One region of the Shewanella glacialimarina genome, then DNA from elsewhere that is predicted to be linked to it. Evidence: predicted binding sites of a transcription regulator. Region 1 holds the regulator's gene; the other holds the start of a gene.
What was found. Region 1 encodes LexA, which represses DNA repair genes until DNA is damaged. Its sites were predicted from a motif close to TACTGTATNNNNATACAGTA; they were not measured.
Positions count from the first base shown of each region.

Region 2: recA (recombinase RecA) is a predicted target of LexA. The motif match lies at 6,807-6,826, and genes of this name have one in related genera.

Region 1 is NZ_CP041216.1:4,213,512-4,225,040, reverse strand. Features, by position in the region: gene cyoE (heme o synthase) at 1-79, opposite strand, end outside; gene FJ709_RS18475 (COX15/CtaA family protein) at 95-1,075, opposite strand; gene FJ709_RS18470 (hypothetical protein) at 1,075-1,626, opposite strand; gene FJ709_RS18465 (SURF1 family protein) at 1,667-2,482, opposite strand; gene FJ709_RS18460 (DUF2909 domain-containing protein) at 2,430-2,648, shown strand; gene FJ709_RS18455 (cytochrome c oxidase subunit 3) at 2,669-3,544, opposite strand; gene FJ709_RS18450 (cytochrome c oxidase assembly protein) at 3,541-4,104, opposite strand; gene ctaD (cytochrome c oxidase subunit I) at 4,106-5,695, opposite strand; gene coxB (cytochrome c oxidase subunit II) at 5,706-7,277, opposite strand; gene FJ709_RS18435 (cell division inhibitor SulA) at 7,667-8,185, opposite strand; gene lexA (transcriptional repressor LexA) at 8,182-8,799, opposite strand; gene plsB (glycerol-3-phosphate 1-O-acyltransferase PlsB) at 9,050-11,473, shown strand; gene mtr (tryptophan permease) at 11,473-11,529, shown strand, end outside.
Region 2 is NZ_CP041216.1:3,198,951-3,210,479, forward strand. Features, by position in the region: tRNA gene FJ709_RS13995 (tRNA-Arg) at 515-591, opposite strand; tRNA gene FJ709_RS14000 (tRNA-Ser) at 666-757, opposite strand; tRNA gene FJ709_RS14005 (tRNA-Arg) at 766-842, opposite strand; tRNA gene FJ709_RS14010 (tRNA-Arg) at 875-951, opposite strand; tRNA gene FJ709_RS14015 (tRNA-Arg) at 975-1,051, opposite strand; tRNA gene FJ709_RS14020 (tRNA-Ser) at 1,075-1,166, opposite strand; gene csrA (carbon storage regulator CsrA) at 1,445-1,639, opposite strand; gene alaS (alanine--tRNA ligase) at 2,042-4,666, opposite strand; gene FJ709_RS14035 (DUF2391 family protein) at 5,000-5,395, shown strand; gene recA (recombinase RecA) at 5,630-6,691, opposite strand; gene mutS (DNA mismatch repair protein MutS) at 7,020-9,602, shown strand; gene rpoS (RNA polymerase sigma factor RpoS) at 9,665-10,633, opposite strand; gene FJ709_RS14055 (peptidoglycan DD-metalloendopeptidase family protein) at 10,711-11,529, opposite strand, start outside.

The DNA.
Region 1 (11,529 bases):
GTTTAGTCATTTCAAAGTATGCCCGCCACTGGAATGTGAGAGCCGCACTTGGAGCGTTGAGGATGATCGGTTTTGTCATTGTTATGTCCTCTAGTTACGCTTTACGCCATAGGGCGTAGTTAATAAATACCATGGTGAGCAGTAATAATGCTGCGCCGCCATTATGTGAAACTGCAATGCCTAATGGTAAATTCATCACCACATTGCTGATGCCTAACGCAACTTGCACAATTACCATTAAAATAAGTAAATAGGCACTGGTGCACATGGTGGATGATTGTGCTTTTAATAACTTGAACGCCAACCAAACAAGCATTACTGCGGTGAATACTCCCCAAATACGATGAGTGATGTGAATCGTCATTCTGGTTGGATAATCTAATACCCCATATTCAAAACTGGGATGGTCACCTTGAAAGGGTGAAAACGCATCGGCAAAGCGCAGATTGTCTATCCAATTCCCCTCACAAATTGGCAAAGTGGTACAGGCCAGTGCAGCATAGTTAGAGGATGTCCAACCACCCAACATGATTTGCACCACTAATACCACTAAGCCTATAGCAGCCAATGGCGCCAGTTTTCGAGCATAAGTATCACCGCCGGGAATACGTAAAGGCTTAGTACGTAAATACAAAATGAATAATAGTGAAAATAGGGCAAAACCACCGATTAAGTGAGACATCACTACAATCGGCATCAGTTTCATGGTGACCGTCCACATCCCTAACGCGGCTTGAAAAATGATTAAGGCTGAGATAAATATTGGCAACTTTTTTGGCGCTTCACGTTGCTTTAAACACATGATTAAAATCACCAGCACCATAAGGCCTAATGTGCCAGCAATGTAGCGATGGATCATTTCAAGCCAAGCTTTTTTCGGTTCAATAGTGTGTTCAGGAAAATGGGTTTCGACTTTTGCCAGTTCATGGCTTTCATTGGGAACGGTTAAATGACCATAACACCCAGGCCAGTCAGGACAGCCTAAGCCCGCATCTGACAGGCGGGTGTAAGCGCCCATTAGAATTACCATTAAGGTAAATACTAAGGTGAATTTAATCAGTTGAGGAATATGCATTAGCCTACCCTCGACAACTTAAGCATTTTACGTAGGTCGGCAATGATCGCTTTGCCCTGAACAATATTGGCATCACGCCCCAATACTGCGTCATATTGCATGACTAAACTGCCTAATGGGTCGACGATAATCATTTGTTGTAACCGTAATAATTCAGCCATCTTGCTATTAATTACAGCGGTATCAAAAGGAATGTGTAGCTGTTTAAGTGCCTCGATATCACTGTTGTCTTGCAGCAGTATCATTGGAACTATTCTGTCGCGGTCTCGCCCAAGGGCAATGTGACTTTGATTAATAATATATAATCTGTCTACACATTGTTCATCGCACTTTTCAGGCAGCAAATACACCAATTGCCATAAATGTGGCTTAGGGTTGTCCATATCTAGGGTGCTGTAAGTAAGGTCTGTACTGAGTAGCGCGCCTTTATTGGTTGCGCCGCCATGATACAAATCCATACTTAATACTAGTTTGGCCAATGCCACAGGCACTAAAAACACCACAAACAAAAGTATTAATGTTTTATTACTTTTTCTAGGTTGGGAGTTCATTCTCTCTCCTCTTATTACTTGTTATATAATGGAAAAATATTTAACGCCTTAATTGCTGCCACTTTTTCAGTGTCAGCCAAGTCATTAATCCTAAAAACACTGCGGCCATAGTGAACCATTGCAGTGCGTATCCTTGATGTTTATGGGCCGATAATGGAATGGGTTGCCAGGGTTGTGGTAAGTCCATATGGGGCACATTGTCAGGTTGTAAAACCACAGGTAATAATGGATACCCCAGTGTTTGTGATAACTCATCTATGGCAATATTTTGAAAGCGCATAGGATTTCCACTTTCAGCCATAAGATGGTCGCTAAGTGGATTAGTTTGCTTTTGATAAATTCGCCCGAGTAATTTGTATCGTCCTGCAGAGATAGGGTTAATTTGTGGCAAAATACGGCGATCTTTATTGGCTGGTATAAAGCCTAGTTCGACTAATAATCGAGGCTCAGTCTGCTTTACTTGAAATACTTGGTAGGCCAAGTAACCCACTTGACCTTGGTATACTTGATTATCGAGTAATAAAACCTTGTCAGAGGCTGGCGAAGCTGAAACGGCTACACGGTAGCCTGTCAAAATATTTGTCTCAGACGCATCAGTAGTCTGTGAAGCAATGATTTGTTGTAAGGACTTAAAGGTAATTGCAGGCTGATTTTGTCTTTCAATTAACGTTTGTTCCCAAGCTTGTTTGAATTCGGCTCTATCAAGTTGCCACAAACCTAGCTTGACCAGAATGCTAAACACGCTCACAGTAATAGCAACAAAAACAAACGCGGCCCAACCTAAACCCGCAAAAGGATTGCCTGTGACAGCCCCTCTGTTCGTTAAGTTAGTTTTAGTGCTACTGCTTGTATTCATTCTATTTAATTTAGCCCGCGCATTATTTATTATGGTAAAGGGTGAAAACACCCAGTCTATGAGTCGCTTTTTAGGGCGTAGGGTAATGTTTTCTGCATTCGTAGTTATTTTGTTATTGATTGCCATGGGACTAGGCATAATTGAGCCTAACCCACGGCCTTACTAATATGCGCTATTTACCTGTTGCTACAACACGTAAACGAACACAAATAAACATAACCACACCACATCAACAAAGTGCCAATACCAGCTACCTGCTTGAAAGGCAAAATGTTTGTCTTGGGTAAAGTGACCTTTCAGCACCCTTAAAAGCAGTACAATTAAAAACACTGTCCCTAAGGTAACGTGCATACCGTGAAAACCGGTTAACAAGAAGAAGGTATTGCCATAAATACCCGACTCAAGCGTTAAGCCCAAGTCGTGGTAAGCATGGGTATATTCTTCTACTTGTAAAAACAAAAACGCAGAACCTAAAAGAATGGTCAGTCCTAACCAAATTTTCAGTGGAGTACGTTTCGCTTTTTCTAAACTTGTGTGAGCAAAATGCAATGTTACCGAAGAGGTTAATAACAATATCGTATTGATAAGCGGTAAACCTGTCCACGGCATAGCTTCGGTGGTTGTGCCATCTGGAGTCTTAACCAGTGGCCATACAGCTTCAAATGCTGGCCATAATACTTCATGGGTCATGGCATTATTTGATGCACCGCCTAACCAGGGCATTGCAATCATTCTGGCATAAAATAATGCGCCAAAAAATGCCCCGAAGAACATGATTTCAGAGAAAATAAACCAGCTCATTCCTTGACGAAAAGAACGGTCCATTTGCGCCGAATACAAACCGGACATAGATTCATCAATCACGGTTTTAAACCAACCAAAAATCATAAATATGATCACAGCGATACCGGTTATTAGAATATAACCGCCATAACTGGCTTCAGTTGATAGTTGTTGTACGTAACTGCCTGCGCCAAAGGCGATTAAAAATAGGCCAATTGCACCAATGATAGGCCAGGCACTTTGTGCTGGCACATAATAGGCTTCATGCTTTGTGGTCATTTTGCTGCTCCTTGCTTTACACCACCGCCGACTTTGTCGGTAATGTCATAAAGGGTATAAGAGAGAGTCAATGTATGAATTGATTCTGGTAAATCAGGATCCACGTAAAAAACCAATGGAAGTTCAGCGCTTGCTGATGCCGCTAGCGGTTGTTGATTAAAACAAAAACACTCTGTTTTATTAAAATAGGCAGCACCTTGACCTGGTGATACTGAGGGTATCGCCTGGCCAACCGTGTCTTTTGTCGATAAGTTTCTGGCATAAAACTTCGCATGGGTAAGCTCTCCAGGGTGCACTGTAATACGATTGACCTGAGGCTTAAATTCCCACGACATATCAGATTGCACCTGCGCGACAAATTCAATGGTAACGGTGCGGCTTTTATCTACAATCACCGCTTGGTAAGTGCTGGCGGTGCTTTGGGGCTTACCATTAATCCCCAAGGCATCACATAGCACGTCATACAAAGGCACCAGCGCAAAACCAAAGCCGAACATACCCACAGCGCCTAAAATAAGCATGGTCAGTAATTTACGATTCGATTTTGTTGGCTGATTCATCTCATTTGATCTCTGGTGGGGTAGTAAACGAGTGATATGGTGCAGGACTCGGAAGGGTCCATTCCAATCCTTCGGCACCTTCCCATGGCTTATCTGGCGCTTTTTCTCCGCCTTTAATGCATTTAAGCACTACGGCTAAGAAAATGAACTGAGACAATCCAAAGGCAAATCCACCAATTGATACAATCTGGTTAACGTCGGCGAACTGAATAGCGTAATCAGGAATTCGACGTGGCATACCAGCAAGTCCTAAGAAATGCATTGGGAAAAACAGCACGTTAACCGAAATGACCGAGCACCAGAAATGCCATTTACCTAAGGTTTCGTTGTACATATGACCGGTCCATTTAGGCAGCCAATAGTAAGCTGCGGCCATAATGGAAAATATTGCCCCAGTAACCAGTACGTAATGGAAATGAGCCACCACAAAATAGGTGTCATGGTACTGGAAATCTGCCGGTGTAATGGCCAGCATCAACCCTGAGAAACCGCCAATAGTGAATAAAATAATAAAGGCAATAGCAAACAGCATGGGCGTTTCAAACGTTAAAGAACCACGCCACATGGTTGCTACCCAGTTAAATATTTTTACACCCGTTGGTACGGCAATCAGCATGGTGCAGTACATGAAGAACAGCTCTGCAAATACCGGCATACCCGTGGTGAACATATGATGCGCCCACACTAAGAATGACAGAATTGCAATACTGGCGGTCGCATATACCATTGATGAGTACCCAAATAGCTTTTTACGGCTAAAGGCGGGCACAATGGCCGAGATAATGCCAAACGACGGTAAAATCATGATGTACACTTCAGGGTGGCCAAAGAACCAGAAAATATGCTGGAACATAACAGGGTCACCACCACCGGCGGCTTCAAAGAAGCTGGTGCCGAAGTACTTATCGGTCAACACCATAGTGACCACACCAGCCAGTACCGGCATTACCGCAATCAGCAAGAATGCGGTGATAAGCCATGTCCACACGAATAAAGGTAACTTCATCCATGTCATTCCTGGTGCACGCATATTAACTATGGTCACAATCACGTTGATCGCGCCCATAATCGAGCTAATCCCCATAATGTGTATCGAGAATACAAACAATGCCGTGCTATCTGGACTGTAGGTGGTAGATAACGGTGCGTAGAATGTCCAACCAAAGTTAGGTCCACCGCCTTCCATAAATAATGTGCTAAGTAGCATGGTAAAGGCGAAGGGTAAAATCCAGAAACTCCAGTTGTTCATGCGAGGCAATGCCATATCTGGCGCACCAATCATCATAGGTATTAGCCAGTTAGCTAAGCCGGTAAAGGCTGGCATAACAGCACCAAATACCATGATAAGGCCATGAACTGTGGTCATTTGATTGAAAAAGTTAGGTTCAACTAGCTGTAAGCCAGGTTGAAATAACTCAGCGCGGATCACCATTGCCATGGCACCGCCAGTTAGAAACATAATAAAACTAAACCATAAATACAAAGAGCCAATGTCTTTATGGTTAGTGGTTAGCAGCCAGCGCATAATGCCCTTAGGGGCACCATGATGATGGTCGTCATGGACTGCAGTATCGTGTGTAGATGTACTCATTAATTATCCCCTACTGTCCATGGCTATTAACATCGGCTGCTTGCACCGTATCGCCTGAGTTGTTACCCCATGCATTACGCTCGTAAGTGATCACCGCTGCCATTTGGCGAGGTGATAATGAACTGGCGAAAGCTTGCATCGCAGTGCCGGGTTTACCGTTGTGAACGATATTGATATGCGCATCAACAGGGCCAGTAATTATGGGACTACCAATCAATGATGGGAACGCACCAGGTAAACCTGCACCTGTTGCTTGATGACAAGCTGCACAAGAGGATGTGTATACCTGTAGACCTTCGGTCATTAACTGCTCGTAAGTTAATTCCGATAAATCTACTTCTTTCACCTCGGCGACAATGTCGACTGCTTTGGTAACTGCAGCATTGACTTGCTCAGATGCATCGGCAGATGCAACTGCTTGAGTGCTCGTATTTGCTGGATTAGGTTCTGCGGCATGAGTACCACTGGCAACATTGCTTACATCAACAGCCTGAATAACATCACCGGAGTTGTTCCCCCAAGCATTACGCTCATAGGTGACAACCGCGGCAATATCTTTGGCGGTTAACTGTTTTGCAAATGATTGCATTGCTGTTCCAGGCTTACCATTAAGCACAATATTAATATGACCATCGACAGGCCCCTTAATGAGTGGGCTGCCAATAAGAGATGGGAATACACCAGGTAAACCAGCACCGTTAGGTTGGTGACATGCTGCACAAGTAGAGAGGTAAATTTGTTCGCCTTTGGTCATTAACTCTTCTTTTGAAAGGGTTTCTGATAATGCTGCTTGAGCCGCGGCAGCTGCATTATTGGCAAGCTGTTTTTGGTCTAGAAGCCACGCATCATATTCCGCTTCAGGCAGAGCTTGAACGACAATAGGCATAAACCCATGGTCTTTACCGCATAATTCAGCACATTGACCACGGTAAGTTCCTGCTTTATCAATTCGTGTCCAAGCTTCGTTAATAAAGCCTGGGTTAGCATCCTTTTTAACCGCAAATGCCGGAACCCACCAAGAGTGGATTACATCATCCGATGTCATTAAAAAACGCACTTTACGATTAAGAGGCAGTACCAAAGGTTTATCTACTTCTAATAAGTAGGTTGCGCTTTTTGTTTCATCACCGTCAATTTGGGTGCGAGGAGTGGATAAAATGCTATAGAACTCGACATCTTCATTAAAATAACTGTAATGCCATTTCCACTGCGAACCAGTGATCTTAATGGTTAAGTCCGCGTCAGACGGATCTTCCATAGCGATAAGGGTTTTAGTGGCTGGAATGGCCATACCAATTAAAATAACGAATGGGATCACGGTCCAAGCAATTTCTACTTTGGTACTTTCATGAAAATTTGCCGCGACCGCGCCTTTGGATTTACGATGATAGATCATTGAATAAATCATGATCCCAAACACCACAACACCAATAGCACAGCAAATATAAAGAATGATCATATGGAGGTCATAAACCTGGCCACTGATATTCGTTACACCCTTTGTCATGTTGAGGGGCATTTCGTTTGCCCCAAGTGGAGGTGCCATTAACACCGCCATTACACAATACAACCATTGCTTCACAAGACTTCTCCTCTGCCAATTGCGAATAGCAACTACAAAGAAGAGTCACACAGTAAGTCTCTGCTCTATGTAAACTCTTCGGTTCCCAAAAAAGCTTGATGACCTCAAAGTACCTTGGTGGTTGTAAGCGTGTAAGGCTTACGGATTTATATTTATGTGCACCACGCTGATACCTACAACTGAACCTATCAATTCTGATTTGACGCTTTTATCTGTCAGATAAAATCTAGACTGTAGCGTTTCAATTAGGTTAAAAATGTTTCAACCCTGTTAAACACATTACTTGTAGATTAAACATTGATCAAGATCACTTTTATAGCTAATTAGCTGAAAGTTTGCATAAAAAAGCCCTGTACATAGACAGGGCTCAGTAAACACGGCGTTTAGTACTAATGAAATGAAGTGAAATTAATTGTTTTAACAGCATTATTTTGATTTGAAATAATTGCTTTGGTTGCCAAATTAGTGCCTAAGTGAGTGCTTACATCCTCAATTACTACACCTAATGCGCGGGCACTTTTGGCCACTAACTCTAATCGGCGGCTATCGCGTGCATCTAATGGTTGAGTCCATGAAATTACCGCACTGGATGTGCCACTGGTTAATGCTTTTTCCATCGCCCAAAGTGTTTCAATTTCATCCTTTGCATGTACTAACAATACGCGGTCCATTCTTACCCCGGCACTAGCTAACATCTGTTTGTAATTGATATTGGCGGGGTTAATTAGCACAATCCATCGACCTTGCTGGCTTAGTAGTGCCAACTGGCTAGCATATTGACCGAGTTCCACTTTACCATTGGTTTCGGTTTGGAGTGTGGTGATAGGCTGCGCTAAATTAATATCTGCAGTTGGTATATCTACCCATAAACCAGGATGACGCGGGGATGTACCCATTAGTTTGTTCATAACCATTCTCCATTACGAATTACACCAACTGCAAGCCCTTCAATAGTCAGGCTTTGGTAACTTAAGTCTACTTCTATAGGTGCATACGCTTCATTTTCAGCGTGCAAATATACGACATTGCCTTTTTTCTCAAAACGTTTCACTGTCACGTCATCTTCAACACGAGCAACAACTACCTGGCCATTTCTGGCTTGCTGTATTTTATGTACGGCGAGTAAATCACCCTCTAGAATACCGATGTTTTTCATGCTGTCACCACGCACTCTTAATAAGAAGTTTGCGGCGGGTTTAAACATATTGGGGTCAACTTGATAATATTGTTCAACATGCTCTTGCGCTAAAATAGGTTCACCTGCGGCGACTTGTCCAATTAAAGGTAAACCTGTTTCTTCGGGTTCATCTTCTTGGGTTAATCGTATTCCACGGGATGTGCCGGGCATGATTTCAATAAACCCTTTCTTAGCCAAGGCTTTTAAATGCTCTTCTGCAGCATTTGCGCTTTTGAAACCTAGGCGTGTGGCGATTTCTGCACGAGTAGGCGGCATACCAGTTTCAGAGATATTGTTTTTAATAAGCTCTAAAATTTCAGCTTGGCGTGGTGTTAAGGGTCTCATGTTGTTTCCTGTCTTTCTATACAGTAACTGTCATTATATACAGTGTTTTGGTTTGCGCAAGTATTCACCAATTATTTTTTAATTTTATTATCTTAAATAGTTTTTTTATTATATGTATCAATTGCATGCTTTAATTTATTTGTTATTGAATTTAAAAGCTTTGCTTGATGTGTACAGCATATAGTGAAAGGTAACCAGTTTCTGGTATCCTATGTGCCCATATTAAAAGGGCTTTATTGCGAATATTATTATGTCAAAACCAGATTCAATCATGCTTAGACTGCTGCGTAGGGTGCAAAAGCTGATGGTGCAAACGATAGTTGTGCCACATGACCCATTTGCAGATCTAAACTTCGATCCAGACAAGCCCATTGTTTATGTCATGAAGACAGAGTCGATAAGTGACACTGCAGCATTAAGCGAAATGACCCAAGGTTTAGGCTTACCAAGTCCTTATGCGCCATTACAACTTGATGGTATGAAAGTGCCACGAGTTGTTTGTTTAGAGGGGCGAAAGCCTATTATTGGTAAGCGTGAGGGTGGTGAGAAGTTTTTAAACTGTTTTACCAGTTTATTAGCGCTCCACCGTCAGCAGCCTGAATTAGATATTCAACTTGTGCCAGTAAGTCTTTACTGGGGCCGTACTCCAGGCAAAGAAGATGACACGATGAAAGCTGCTGTGCTTGAACGTGAGAATCCAACCTGGTTACGTAAATGGTTAATGATTCTATTTCTAGGTCGCCATAGTTTTGTGCAGTTCTCTAACGCAATGTCATTACGCTATTTAGCCGATGAACATGGTACTGATGAGGCGATTGCTCATAAGTTAATTCGGGTGGCTCGGGTACATTTTCGCCGTCAACGTAAAGTAATGACTGGACCACAACTGCCTAACCGTCAAGCTCTGTTTGCTTCGTTATTAAAGTCTGAATCGATCAATAAGGCCATTGAAGAAGAAGCGACAAATAAGAAGATTTCCAAAGAAAAAGCGCGTGAAACTGCGATTGAGTATCTGGACGAAATCGCGGCCGACTATTCAGACAGTTTAGTACGAATTGCCGAGCGTTTTCTCACCTGGTTATGGAATAAGCTATACAGTGGTATTAACATCAAAGGCGCTGAGCAAGTGCGTCAACTGCATCATGACGGTCATGAAATTGTATATGTGCCTTGTCATCGCAGTCACATGGACTATTTACTGCTGTCTTATATTTTGTATTACCAAGGTATGGTGCCGCCGCACATTGCCGCCGGTATCAACTTAAACTTCTGGCCTGCAGGCCCAATGTTCCGTCGTGGTGGTGCATTTTTCATTCGCCGTAGTTTTAATGGCAACAAACTGTATACCGCAATTTTTCGTGAGTATTTAGATCAACTGTTTGCTAAGGGCTACGCTGTTGAATACTTTACCGAAGGCGGCCGTTCACGTACTGGCAGATTGCTTGCGCCTAAAACCGGTATGTTAGCCATGACAATTAATAGTGTACTGCGTGGTATTGAACGTCCAGTGACGTTAGTGCCTGTTTATCTTGGTTATGACCATGTGATGGAAGTGGCTACTTACCATAAAGAATTAAGTGGTAAGAAAAAAGAGAAGGAATCACTTTGGCAGGTATTTGGTGCTATTCGTAAGCTGGGTAATTTTGGCCAGGGTTACGTAAACTTTGGCGAGCCAATCAATTTACAAAACTTTTTGAAACAGCAATCTCCCGATTGGCGTGAAGAAATTGCCAAAGATCCTGACCAGAAACCATCATGGGTTACGCCAGCAGTTAATCTTCTAGCCAATCAAGTGATGACCAACATAAATGGTGCCGCTGCAGCAAGTTCAGTCACGTTAACCAGTTTAGTATTACTGGCCTCAGAGCAAAATGCGTTAGAACGTCATCAGCTTGAGCGTCAGCTAAATTTCTATTTAAAACTGTTAAAGCAAGCTCCTTATTCCGACTATGCATCGGTTGCAGAAGGTGATGGTCCATCCATTGTTAAGCATTGCTTATCACTCAATAAATTTACCTTAGAAAAAGACCCTCTCGGGGACATTGTCGCAATTGACCCTAACCATGCTATTACCTTGAGTTATTATCGTAATAATATTATTCATATCATGATTATTCCTTCATTAATTGCCAGTTGTTTAGTGCGCTATGAAGAGTGTAACCGTGAACAAATTCTGGCAGTGGTTGAGGACTTTTACCCGCTGATGAAAGCAGAATTATTTATGGGTATTGCTGATCTTCCCGCTTATGTTGATTTAGTGCTTGATCAAATGGTTGAGGAGAATTTAATTAGTGGTGATAAACGTTGTGTTGTTGTCCAAGCGAATATCACCCAGTTAGAGCTATTAGCTGAAACCGTCAGTGAAACATTACAGCGTTATGCCATTATCTTTAATTTGCTAGGTATCAAACCTGAATTAGAGCGTGCTGAACTTGAACGAGACAGCCATTTATTGGCCCAAAGGTTAGGGGCGTTGCACGGTATTACTGCGCCAGAGTTCTACGATAAAAAATTGTACAATACCCTGAGCGTTAAACTAAAAGAGCTAGGTTATTTATGCAGTCGTGAGCCATTAGATGAAGTGTTCCGCATACGCGATCACGCGAATGGATTATTACGTCCATCAGTACGACAAACCATTCAAGATAGCGTAAACGCGGAGCATTTAAATTAATGGCAAACCACATGAATGCGGCTAAAAATAGCCCCAAAAGTAAGTCTCTTATTGGT
Region 2 (11,529 bases), 1.0 Mb from region 1:
TACTTGACCAGCTAATCAAGCCAACTTTAACAGAAACTGAATTCATATCCATTTTAACGGCTTTTGATGTTACAAAATATACACAAATTATAACAAAACCACTATCCAACTGTAAAATGGTCTTACCATAAATAATTACCAAAAATAGAAACAAATAAGAATTACATAACAAAAGCAGCCATTAACTAAGGATTACATAATAAACCTCACTTCCCATCTGACATACAAGAGTGTTACATCATTGTTGGCCAAACTGAACAGACAACCACCAACGATTTACCGCCACTTATTGTTCCAATCTTGAGCATTGAATAAAAATTTACTAAACATAAAAATAAAATCACAACTCTGTGATGGGATTGGTTATTTATAGTCATTAAAGATGATAAGTAGATTGAAAGATCACCAAAATGTCTATCGAAGATGAATATGGATGATTAAACGCAGGTAAATGAAATGATTAGAAATCGAAGGCAAAAAAAAAACCTGCTAATTAATAGCAGGTTTTTAAATGTGGTGCGCGTGGGAGGAGTCGAACCTCCGACCGCCTGGTTCGTAGCCAGGTACTCTATCCAGCTGAGCTACACGCGCAAAATCTTACTTAGCACTTAATGCCATCATTACATCAGATTAAAGTGCAGTGCACTATAACATCAATGAATGAATGGCGGAGAAGGAGGGATTCGAACCCTCGATGGGAGTTAAAGCCCATACTCCCTTAGCAGGGGAGCGCCTTCGGCCACTCGGCCACCTCTCCGTCAAATATGGTGCGCGTGGGAGGAGTCGAACCTCCGACCGCCTGGTTCGTAGCCAGGTACTCTATCCAGCTGAGCTACACGCGCAAATTTGTTTTATACAGTCTTTCTATTTTGAATGGTGCGGATGGAAGGAGTCGAACCTTCGACCGCCTGGTTCGTAGCCAGGTACTCTATCCAGCTGAGCTACATCCGCATTCAAAATCACAACAATAGAAATGGTGCGGATGGAAGGAGTCGAACCTTCGACCGCCTGGTTCGTAGCCAGGTACTCTATCCAGCTGAGCTACATCCGCATCGATTTAACTATTGTAAGAAATGGCGGAGAAGGAGGGATTCGAACCCTCGATGGGAGTTAAAGCCCATACTCCCTTAGCAGGGGAGCGCCTTCGGCCACTCGGCCACCTCTCCGTTTTCTTGGCGCACATATTACTGTTTGCCGAAAATAAGTCAAACCCTTTTTCCAAACCACTAACCATTTGAACTGTTTTTAAGCACATTGAGGGGTTTAACAGCAAATAAGACTCCAAATGCTCTACTTATTAAGTGAATAAATAATATTAGCTAAATAAAATACTTTCTCACCTATTACAATATTTGCAGTCAAGCTAAACAAAACTTTACCGCGTTTAAAAACAAAAAAGTCAGCAAATGCTGACTTAGTCGTTTCAATATCTAACAAAAACTGCTTAGAAATTACCACTATCAGATGAGTCTGACTTTTCAGATTGGATCCGTTGGTAAATTTCTTCACGGTGAACAGATACTTCTTTGGGCGCATTGACACCAATACGTACTTGGTTACCCTTGACACCTAATACTGTGACAGTGACTTCATCACCAATCATCAATGTTTCGCCTACACGACGAGTCAAAATTAGCATATTGGTTACTCCTTTAGTTCACACTGCATAACACGCTTTGTCCGTAATATGCGTTATTATAGGGTTTGCTCAGTAAAAGTCATAGTAACTTCAAATACAAAGTTTGACTATTAAGCATATATAATTCAAAAATTAACAAATGAGCTAATACCAACATAAAAGTGCATCGACATTAGATCATACAAAATGACAATTACGATAAATAGTTAACAAACCCGTTATGCACGACATATTAAACCATTTTCGAACCAACTTAAGTGTTAAGTTAACCGCGCTGTGATAGTGACCAGCAGCAAAACTGTGTTAACTATGCCAAAAGTGTCAATGACACTCAAGCCTTAAAGTGTAATAACCCTGCTTTAAGACTTGATTTAAGTATTATTTTTCGTTCACGGCTATTGTTTAGCCTAAGCGTTCAGTCAACCAAGGTAACACTAAAGCTAATGCGGCATCTAAGTTCTCAGGCTGAGTACCGCCCGCTTGTGCCATATCTGGGCGTCCACCGCCTTTACCGCCGACTTGCTGAGCAATCATAGCCACCAACTCACCGGCTTTAACTTGCTTGGTTAAATCATTACTGACACCGGCAATCAAATTAACTTTACCTTCAGTGGCAACACCTAATACGATAATGGCAGACTTTAACTTTTGCTTAAGCTCATCTTGCAAACCACGTAGTGATCCAGCATCAACACCTTCAAGCTTTTTCACTAGGACTTTAATACCATTTATCTCAATAGCATCACCTGCTAAATCAGCACTTGCTGCAGCGGCAAGCTTATCTTTCATTTGCGATAAGTCTTTCTCAAGCTGTTTCACTTTATCTAGCTGCGCTTTTAATTTAGTGATAACAGAAGCACTGTCTGATTTAAGTAACGCAGCGGCTTCTTCTAACTGGGCTTGTTGATCTGCCACATAGGCCATTGCCGCAGCGCCAGTAACAGCTTCAATACGACGCACACCTGCAGCAATACCGCTCTCGGAGGTTAATTTAAATAAGCCAATGTCACCCGTGCGACTAACGTGCGTACCGCCACATAACTCAATAGAGAAGTCATCCATGGTAACAACACGTACCTGTGCATCATACTTCTCGCCAAATAACGCCATTGCGCCTTTTTCTTTGGCTTCATCGATACCCATTTCTTGGGTATTTAATTGATGATTCAGACGAATTTGAGTATTAACTAACTCCTCAATCTCTTTAATTTCAGCCGGCTTGACACCTTCAAAATGTGAGAAGTCAAAACGTAGACGCTCAGGATTGACTAAGGAGCCTTTTTGGGTCACATGACTGCCTAATACTTGACGAAGTGCAGCATGAAGTAAGTGAGTCACTGAATGGTTAAGTTCAGTGCTCTTGCGCAAGTTGTTATCGACTAAAGCCGTTAAATTAGCACCAACTTTAATTGTGCCCTGAGTCAGTTTTCCCTGGTGACCCGTTGCCTGGCCAAATTTCTGTGTATCATGCACCTCAAAGCTAACGCCTTGTGCGTTTAGCAGACCTTGGTCACCAACTTGTCCGCCAGATTCTGCGTAGAAAGGTGTGTTATCGAGTACCAGCACAGCTTCCTGACCAACTGTCACTTCGCCCACTTCGTTGCCATCAACGTACAAAGCAACTACGGTCGCATCACCGGTTAAGCCTTGATAACCACAAAATGCGGTTTGCTTATCAATAATCAATTGCTTGTTGTAATCAGTACCAAAGTTACCAGCAGCTTGCGCACGGCTACGTTGCTCAGCCATTGCCGCTTCAAAACCAACTTCATCAACAGTAATATCACGTTCGCGGCATACGTCTGCGGTCAAATCCACAGGGAAGCCGTAGGTATCGTAAAGTTTAAATGCGGTGTCTCCATCAAGCATTTTGCCTGATAAGCTATTAAGCGCGTTATCAAGCAGCCCTAAACCACGCTCTAACGTGCGGGCAAATTGCTCTTCTTCAGCTTTTAGGGCTTTTTCAACAATTGCTTGCATTGCAGCTAAGCCTTTAGCTGCATCACCCATAACGTTAATTAAGGTAGGTACAAGCTTATAGAAAAACGCATCCGTAGCACCAAGCTTATTACCATGACGTACTGCGCGGCGAATAATACGACGCAGTACATAACCACGGCCTTCATTAGAAGGTAAAACACCGTCCGCAATCAGGAAAGAGCAAGAACGAATATGATCAGCTATTACGCGTAATGATTTATTTTCTAAATCAGTAACGTTAATTATTTCAGCTGTTTTAGCAATAAGTTGCTTAAAGATATCAATTTCATAATTTGAATGTACGCCCTGCATGATAGCTGCAATACGTTCAATTCCCATGCCGGTATCAACAGACGGCTTAGGCAAAGGTAACATCTCACCATCTGCTTGACGGTTATATTGCATGAATACGATGTTCCAAATCTCGATAAAACGATCACCATCTTCTTCAGGTGAGCCAGGACGTCCGCCCCAAATATGATCGCCATGGTCATAGAAAATTTCAGAACATGGACCACAAGGACCGGTGTCACCCATTTGCCAGAAGTTATCTGACGCATAAGCCCCACCTTTATTATCGCCGATTCGGATAATATTCTCAGCAGCTACGCCAATTTTGTTATTCCACAGCTCAAACGCTTCATCATCGGTTTCATAAATGGTCACGCATAAACGATCTTTTGGTAATTTCAATGTTTCAGTTAAAAAGGTCCAAGCAAAACGGATCGCTTCTTCTTTGAAGTAATCACCAAAACTAAAATTACCTAGCATTTCAAAAAAAGTGTGGTGACGGGCGGTATAACCCACGTTATCTAAATCATTATGCTTACCACCTGCTCGAACACAGCGCTGTGATGTCGTCGCACGAGTGTAGCTGCGTTTATCCATCCCCAAGAACACATCTTTAAATTGGTTCATGCCGGCATTGGTAAATAGCAGTGTTGGGTCGTTAGTTGGAACCAGCGAACTACTGTCTAAAACTTGATGTCCGTTATCTTCAAAGTACTTTAAAAAAGCACTTCTTAACTCTGCAGTGGTCTGAAACATGGATGCGTCCTGATATAGAGAATACAAAAGTGTCTAGCTTGCTATACAAGCCAGTAAATGAGGGCATTATATACTGAATTTACGCAAAAATGCGAGATGAGTAAGGCGATTATCATCTGAACAATATTCGATTAGCTTATCGCAAAATATGAGTGCTGTGGCATAAGATTAACAATCTTCTCAATTAGCTATAAATCTGAATATAGGTGCGTAAACACTCGCTTTAAGGTAATTTGTAGTTAAACAGTCCTTCATATATTGCAGCTAGTATTACATCTAGGCTTTAACTTAGGGTTTGTTATGCAAACCAGAATGTTTTTAAAAGGAAAAGTAATGAAGTTTAGCTTTAATGGCGAAGATGCTAGCCAAATTTTTGTCGGCGCATTTGCGCTTGCGGTACCGATTTCGTTTTCAGAGGAAGCGTGGCGATTAGGTGAAACACTCCCTTTTTTCAATTTATTAATGCTTTTTTTATTATCGGTTATTTTTTTAGGGCTATATACCTATCAAAGTGTATTTCAAAATAATATTAGCTCAAGAAAATTAGTGTTTATTTTCCGTATTGTCATCGCTTACCTAATGACAGCATTAGTGGTTGCATTAGTGCTATTTTGTTTAGACAAATTACCCTTTTGGGTAGATCCATTAACATCGCTAAAACGGATAATAGTTATTACTATGCCTGCATCGATGGGCGCGATTGTAGTGGACAGTTTTGATAAAGAATAATCTTGTATAGGATGAACTGGAGACAATGTTATTTGGTTTGTTATTGTTCTGCGGTTAACATTTTAAGCTACTAAAATTTAATATATTCAATTAATTGAGTTGATAACAGGTGGAACTAGTCGGTATAGCAAGGATAACAACAGAGTGTTTTTAACTGAAGCATAAAAAAGTCGCGATACGTAAAATACGCACCACGACTTAAATAAATTAATTAGCAGCTAAAACAAAGCTAGCTTAAAAAACTTCACCAGTTTCTAAATCAATATTTTCATCTGTAGATGATGCTGGTGCGGTACCTGTTCCAGAACCAAGCAACATCTCACGTAATGTCTTATCAATCTCTTGTGCAATAGCTGGATTTTCGGTTAAGAATTTACCGGCATTAGCACGGCCTTGACCAATTTTTTCGCCTTTATAGCTGTACCAAGCACCAGCTTTGTCAACTAGCTTATGTGCAACACCTAAGTCCACTAGTTCACCAGTACGGTTAATACCTTGACCGTAAAGAATTTGGAATTCAGCTTGCTTAAATGGTGCGGCAATTTTGTTTTTAACAACTTTAACACGGGTTTCGTTACCGACGACTTCATCGCCATCTTTAATCGCGCCAGTGCGGCGAATATCTAAACGAACTGAAGCATAAAACTTAAGTGCATTACCACCGGTTGTCGTTTCAGGGCTACCAAACATTACTCCAATTTTCATACGAATTTGGTTAATAAAAATAAGTAAAGTATTTGACTGCTTAAGGTTACCAGCCAGCTTACGCATAGCTTGGCTCATCATACGAGCCGCTAAGCCCATATGCGAATCACCAATTTCACCTTCAATTTCAGCTTTTGGTGTTAACGCAGCAACAGAATCGACAACAATAACATCTACCGCACCTGAGCGAGTTAAAGCATCACATATTTCTAATGCTTGTTCACCTGTATCTGGCTGTGAACATAATAAGTTATCAATATCTACGCCTAGTTTTTTTGCATAAATAGGATCAAGTGCATGCTCAGCATCAATAAAGGCACATGTTTTACCTTCACGTTGTGCTGCGGCAATAACTTCTAGGGTCAGTGTTGTTTTACCTGATGATTCTGGGCCGTAAATTTCAACAATACGCCCCATTGGTAGTCCACCTGCGCCCAACGCGATGTCCAATGAAAGTGAGCCGGTAGAAATAGTTTCTACATCCATGGTGCGGTCTTCGCCCAACTTCATGATAGAGCCTTTACCGAATTGCTTTTCAATTTGGCTTAACACTGCGGCAAGTGCTTTCTCTTTATTTGGATCAACCTTCATTTTCAAACCCCTTCCAGGCAATAACTTTGTTCACAATTAATGGTAAAATTGCTGTGTATAATTTAGTTTGTAAGTGTCGTTAATATCGTCACTCATCTCAATATGTTGTTCAGTATACTGTATAGTCATACAGTATCAAGCCCTGAGGTTACTTTTTTTTATTTATTAATAAAATCATAAATTTAGTAATTTCACGTCAATATAATGAATTTGTATTTCTCCAACAGGGGCAAATTTTGTTAAGATTAGCCGCTATAAAAATCCCATGCTAATTCCCCGAATGCTTAATGAATTACCACAGATGAACAAAAAGAGTATTACACAGCCCATGACTGAAATTGTTAGCTTAGATTTAGAAAAACATACTCCGATGATGCGTCAATATTTGACAATGAAAGCCGCTCATCCTGACATGCTGTTGTTCTATAGAATGGGGGATTTCTATGAACTATTTTATGATGATGCTAAAAAAGCCTCTGAAATGCTTGGTATTTCATTAACTGCACGGGGTAAAAGCGGTGGTGACCCGATCCCAATGGCTGGCCTGCCTTACCATGCGGTAGAAGGTTATTTGGCTAAACTAGTTCAAATAGGTCAATCGGTCGCTATTTGTGAGCAAATTGGCGATCCCGCGACTTCAAAAGGCCCAGTTGACCGTCAAGTTGTCCGTATCGTCACCCCGGGAACATTGACAGATGAAGCCTTATTACAAGAGCGCCAGGATAATTTATTAGCCGCGCTGTATCAGGGTAAGGTCGGTTATGGCTTTGCCACATTAGATATCTCTTCTGGTCGTTTTGTTATTTCAGAATTAGACTCAAGAGAAGCCTTAGAAGCAGAGATCCAGCGCACTCGCCCCGCAGAATTACTCTACAGTGAAGACTTCACTGACATGATACTAATCAACCATTTAAAAGGTATTCGCCGTAGACCTGAATGGGAGTTTGATTACGACACCTGTGTCAATTTATTATTAAATCAATTTGGTACTAAAGACTTACATGGCTTTGGCATCAATGATGCTCGGTTAGCATTACAGGCTGCGGGCTGTTTAATGCAATATGTAAAAGATACTCAAAAAACAGCGCTGCCGCATATCAACTCTATTGTGCGTTTTAATCAAGCTGACTCGATTATTTTAGATGCTGCCACCAGGCGAAACCTTGAGTTGACCCAAAATCTTTCAGGAGGACGTGAAAACACGCTTTCATGGGTATTAGATAATACGGCAACCCCCATGGGGAGTCGTATGCTACAACGTTGGATCCACCAACCACTGCGTGATCGTAAACAGATAACCCAACGCCATAATGCGGTGCAAGAATTAATCGAACAGGATTTGTACCCTGTTTTACATGAACAACTGAAATCGCTTGGCGATATAGAACGAATAATGGCACGTTTGGCATTAAGAAGTGCCCGCCCACGTGACTTTGCTCGACTTAAACAAGCATTAGGCTTATTGCCAGAAATTAAACACACGCTGCAAATCTGCCAACAACCACAAATAACTAATTTGGCCACCCTATTAGGTGAGTTTCCAAATGAATATGATTTACTGACACGGGCAATTATTGATAACCCACCGGTATTAATCCGGGATGGCGGCGTGATCAAAGATGGTTATAACAGCGAGTTAGACGAATGGCGTAGATTAAGTGAAGGAGCCACTGATTACCTGGCTGAAATGGAAGCACGCGAGAAACAACAGACTGGCATCAATACCTTAAAAGTGGGTTATAACCGCGTCCATGGCTACTACATTGAAGTGAGTCGACTGCAATCAGATCGTGTCCCTATTCATTATCAACGCAGGCAAACATTAAAAGGAACTGAACGTTACATCACCCCTGAGCTTAAAGAACACGAAGAAAAAGTACTTTCAAGCCAAGGTAAAGCGCTCGCATTAGAAAAACGTCTTTGGGAAGAGCTGTTTGACTTACTGCTACCTAAACTTCATGAGCTACAACAATTTGCCAATGCTGCTGCAGAACTTGATGTGATTAGTAACTTTGCAGAACGTGCAGAAACCTTATCTTACCATTGCCCAATAATGACACATGATATTGGTATTACTATCGAAGCTGGACGTCACCCTGTGGTCGAAAAGGTCAGTCAAAAACCCTTTATTGCAAATCCGGTGAGTTTATCTCCTACGAGAAAAATGCTAATTGTGACCGGACCTAACATGGGCGGTAAATCAACCTATATGCGTCAAGTCGCGTTAATCACCTTGATGGCTCATATAGGCTGTTTTGTGCCTGCACAAAGTGCAAAAGTTGGTCATGTGGATCGTATTTTCACCCGTATTGGCGCTTCTGATGACCTTGCATCAGGGCGTTCAACCTTTATGGTTGAAATGACCGAAACGGCTAATATTCTTCATAATGCCAGCAAGCAAAGTTTAGTGTTAATGGATGAAATTGGTCGGGGGACATCGACTTATGATGGTTTATCTTTAGCGTGGTCAGCAGCAGAATATCTTGCCCAAAAAGTAGGGGCACTTACCTTATTTGCGACTCATTATTTTGAGTTAACACAATTGCCAGAATTAATCGATGGTGTCGTAAATGTCCATTTAGATGCCATTGAGCATCAAGACACTATTGCTTTTATGCATGCTGTGCAAGATGGTGCAGCGAGTAAAAGTTATGGTCTGCAGGTTGCAGCTTTAGCTGGTATTCCTCAACAGGTGATCAGTGCAGCTAAACATAAGCTACATCAATTAGAAAGTCGCGATGATAAAACGGATATAAACCTTAATACATCGACACAAATGAGCTTAACTATGCCACTAATTGATTACTCCCCTCTGGCTGAAAAATTGGCATTTATAAATCCAGACGAGTTAACCCCTAAACAAGCGCTAGAATATTTATATCAATTGAAACAATTAGCTAAGTCTATATAAAACTAAAACGCCATATGAAATATCATATGGCGTTTTGATGTGTCTTAACTCTCTGCAAATAATTAATCTTGAAAAAGAGCTTCAACTGACAGGCCCTGTTGACCTAATATATCTTTCAGACGTTTTAACGCTTCGACTTGAATTTGGCGCACTCTTTCTCGTGTTAAGCCAATTTCGGCACCGACATTTTCAAGCGTTGATGGCTCGTAGCCCAATAAACCAAATCGGCGGGCAAGCACTTCACGTTGTTTAGTATTTAATTCGTTTAACCACCCAACTATTGAATTGGATAAATCTTCATCTTGAACGCGGTGATCAGGTCCTACAGAGTCATCATCGGCAATCACATCTAGTAGGGCACTATCATTATCACCACCAATGGGCATATCAACTGAGGTGATACGCTCATTGAGCTTAAGCATTCTGCTTACATCACCGGTAGAGACATCTAATTTTTCAGCAATTTCTTCAGCGGTTGGCTCATGATCTAATTTTTGCGCAAGTTGTCTAGCGGTTCTCAAATAGACATTTAGTTCTTTTACAACATGGATAGGCAAGCGAATAGTGCGCGTTTGATTCATGATGGCGCGCTCGATGGTCTGACGGATCCACCAAGTCGCATAAGTTGAAAAACGGAAACCACGTTCAGGATCAAATTTTTCGACCGCTCGGATCAGTCCTAGGTTACCTTCTTCAATCAGGTCAAGTAAGGCTAAACCGCGATTATTATATCTTCGGGCGATTTTAACGACGAGACGAAGGTTACTTTCGATCATTCGGTTACGAGATTTTGCGCAACCTTTGAGGGCTTTACGTGAAAAGAATACTTCTTCCTCTGCTGTAAGCAGTGCCGAGAAACCAATTTCACCTAAATATAATTGAGTGGCATCTAAATTTTTGTGTAAGTCATCCTGGACTTTTTCTTCAATGTCTAATTGTTGGACTAACGTATCTGTAGTTGCAACGTCTTGTGGTTCTTTAGCTTGATCAACAGATTGTTCTGCTATGGCAGTACTTTTTTTCTGGCTCATAATTGCTCTCCCAAACCTTAATTGTGATGTTTAAAATCTACACTTGATCATCCTCCGTTATTTATGTGACTAAACAATTATTGCTTAGGTAGATATCGTAATGGGTTTACTGACTTACCATGATGGCGAATTTCAAAATGCAGCATCACTTGGTTTGCCCCGGTACTTCCCATTTTTGCAACTGTTTGGCCTGCGCTAACATATTGCTTTTCTTTAACCAGAATCCTGTCGGCGTGTGCATAGGCACTTAAGTATTCTTCGTTATGCTTGATAATCACTAAGTTTCCGTATCCACGTAACGCATCTCCTGCGTAAACGACTCTCCCATCTGCCGCAGCCTGTATAATATCGCCACGGTTTCCCGCAATCTTTATTCCTTGATTGCCTTGCTCGCTAGAAGAAAAATAACCTACTATTTTTCCTTTTACGGGCCAATACCACCTCTGCACTTTATCGGGTAAATCAGCTATCAGTGGACTGTCTGTTTGGTTAATTTTATGTTGGGTAGTTGTTACAGAATACGCAGGCTTAGCTTTGTGATCAAGATCTTTTTTCACTGTTGTTACATTTACAGTTTGACTAGGTTCTATGCGGGTTTGCTGTTGATTAACTTTAGAATCTTTACTCAAATTAGCACCTGAGTAAGGTAATGTTACAGCCTGAGATGTTACAACTGAAGTATTATAGTTATTACTTTTTGGCGTACTATTTACTGACAAATTCGTTAATTCAATCTTCTGGCCGGGGTAAATAGTATAAGGCATCTTAAGATTATTCAGTCTTGCGACTTCGGTAAAGTTACGTCCTGCGCCCCAGGATATAGAATAAAGAGTGTCACCTTTTTTGACGATATAAGCAGAATTCGTCAATGAGCCACGATCAAATTTGGGGTTATA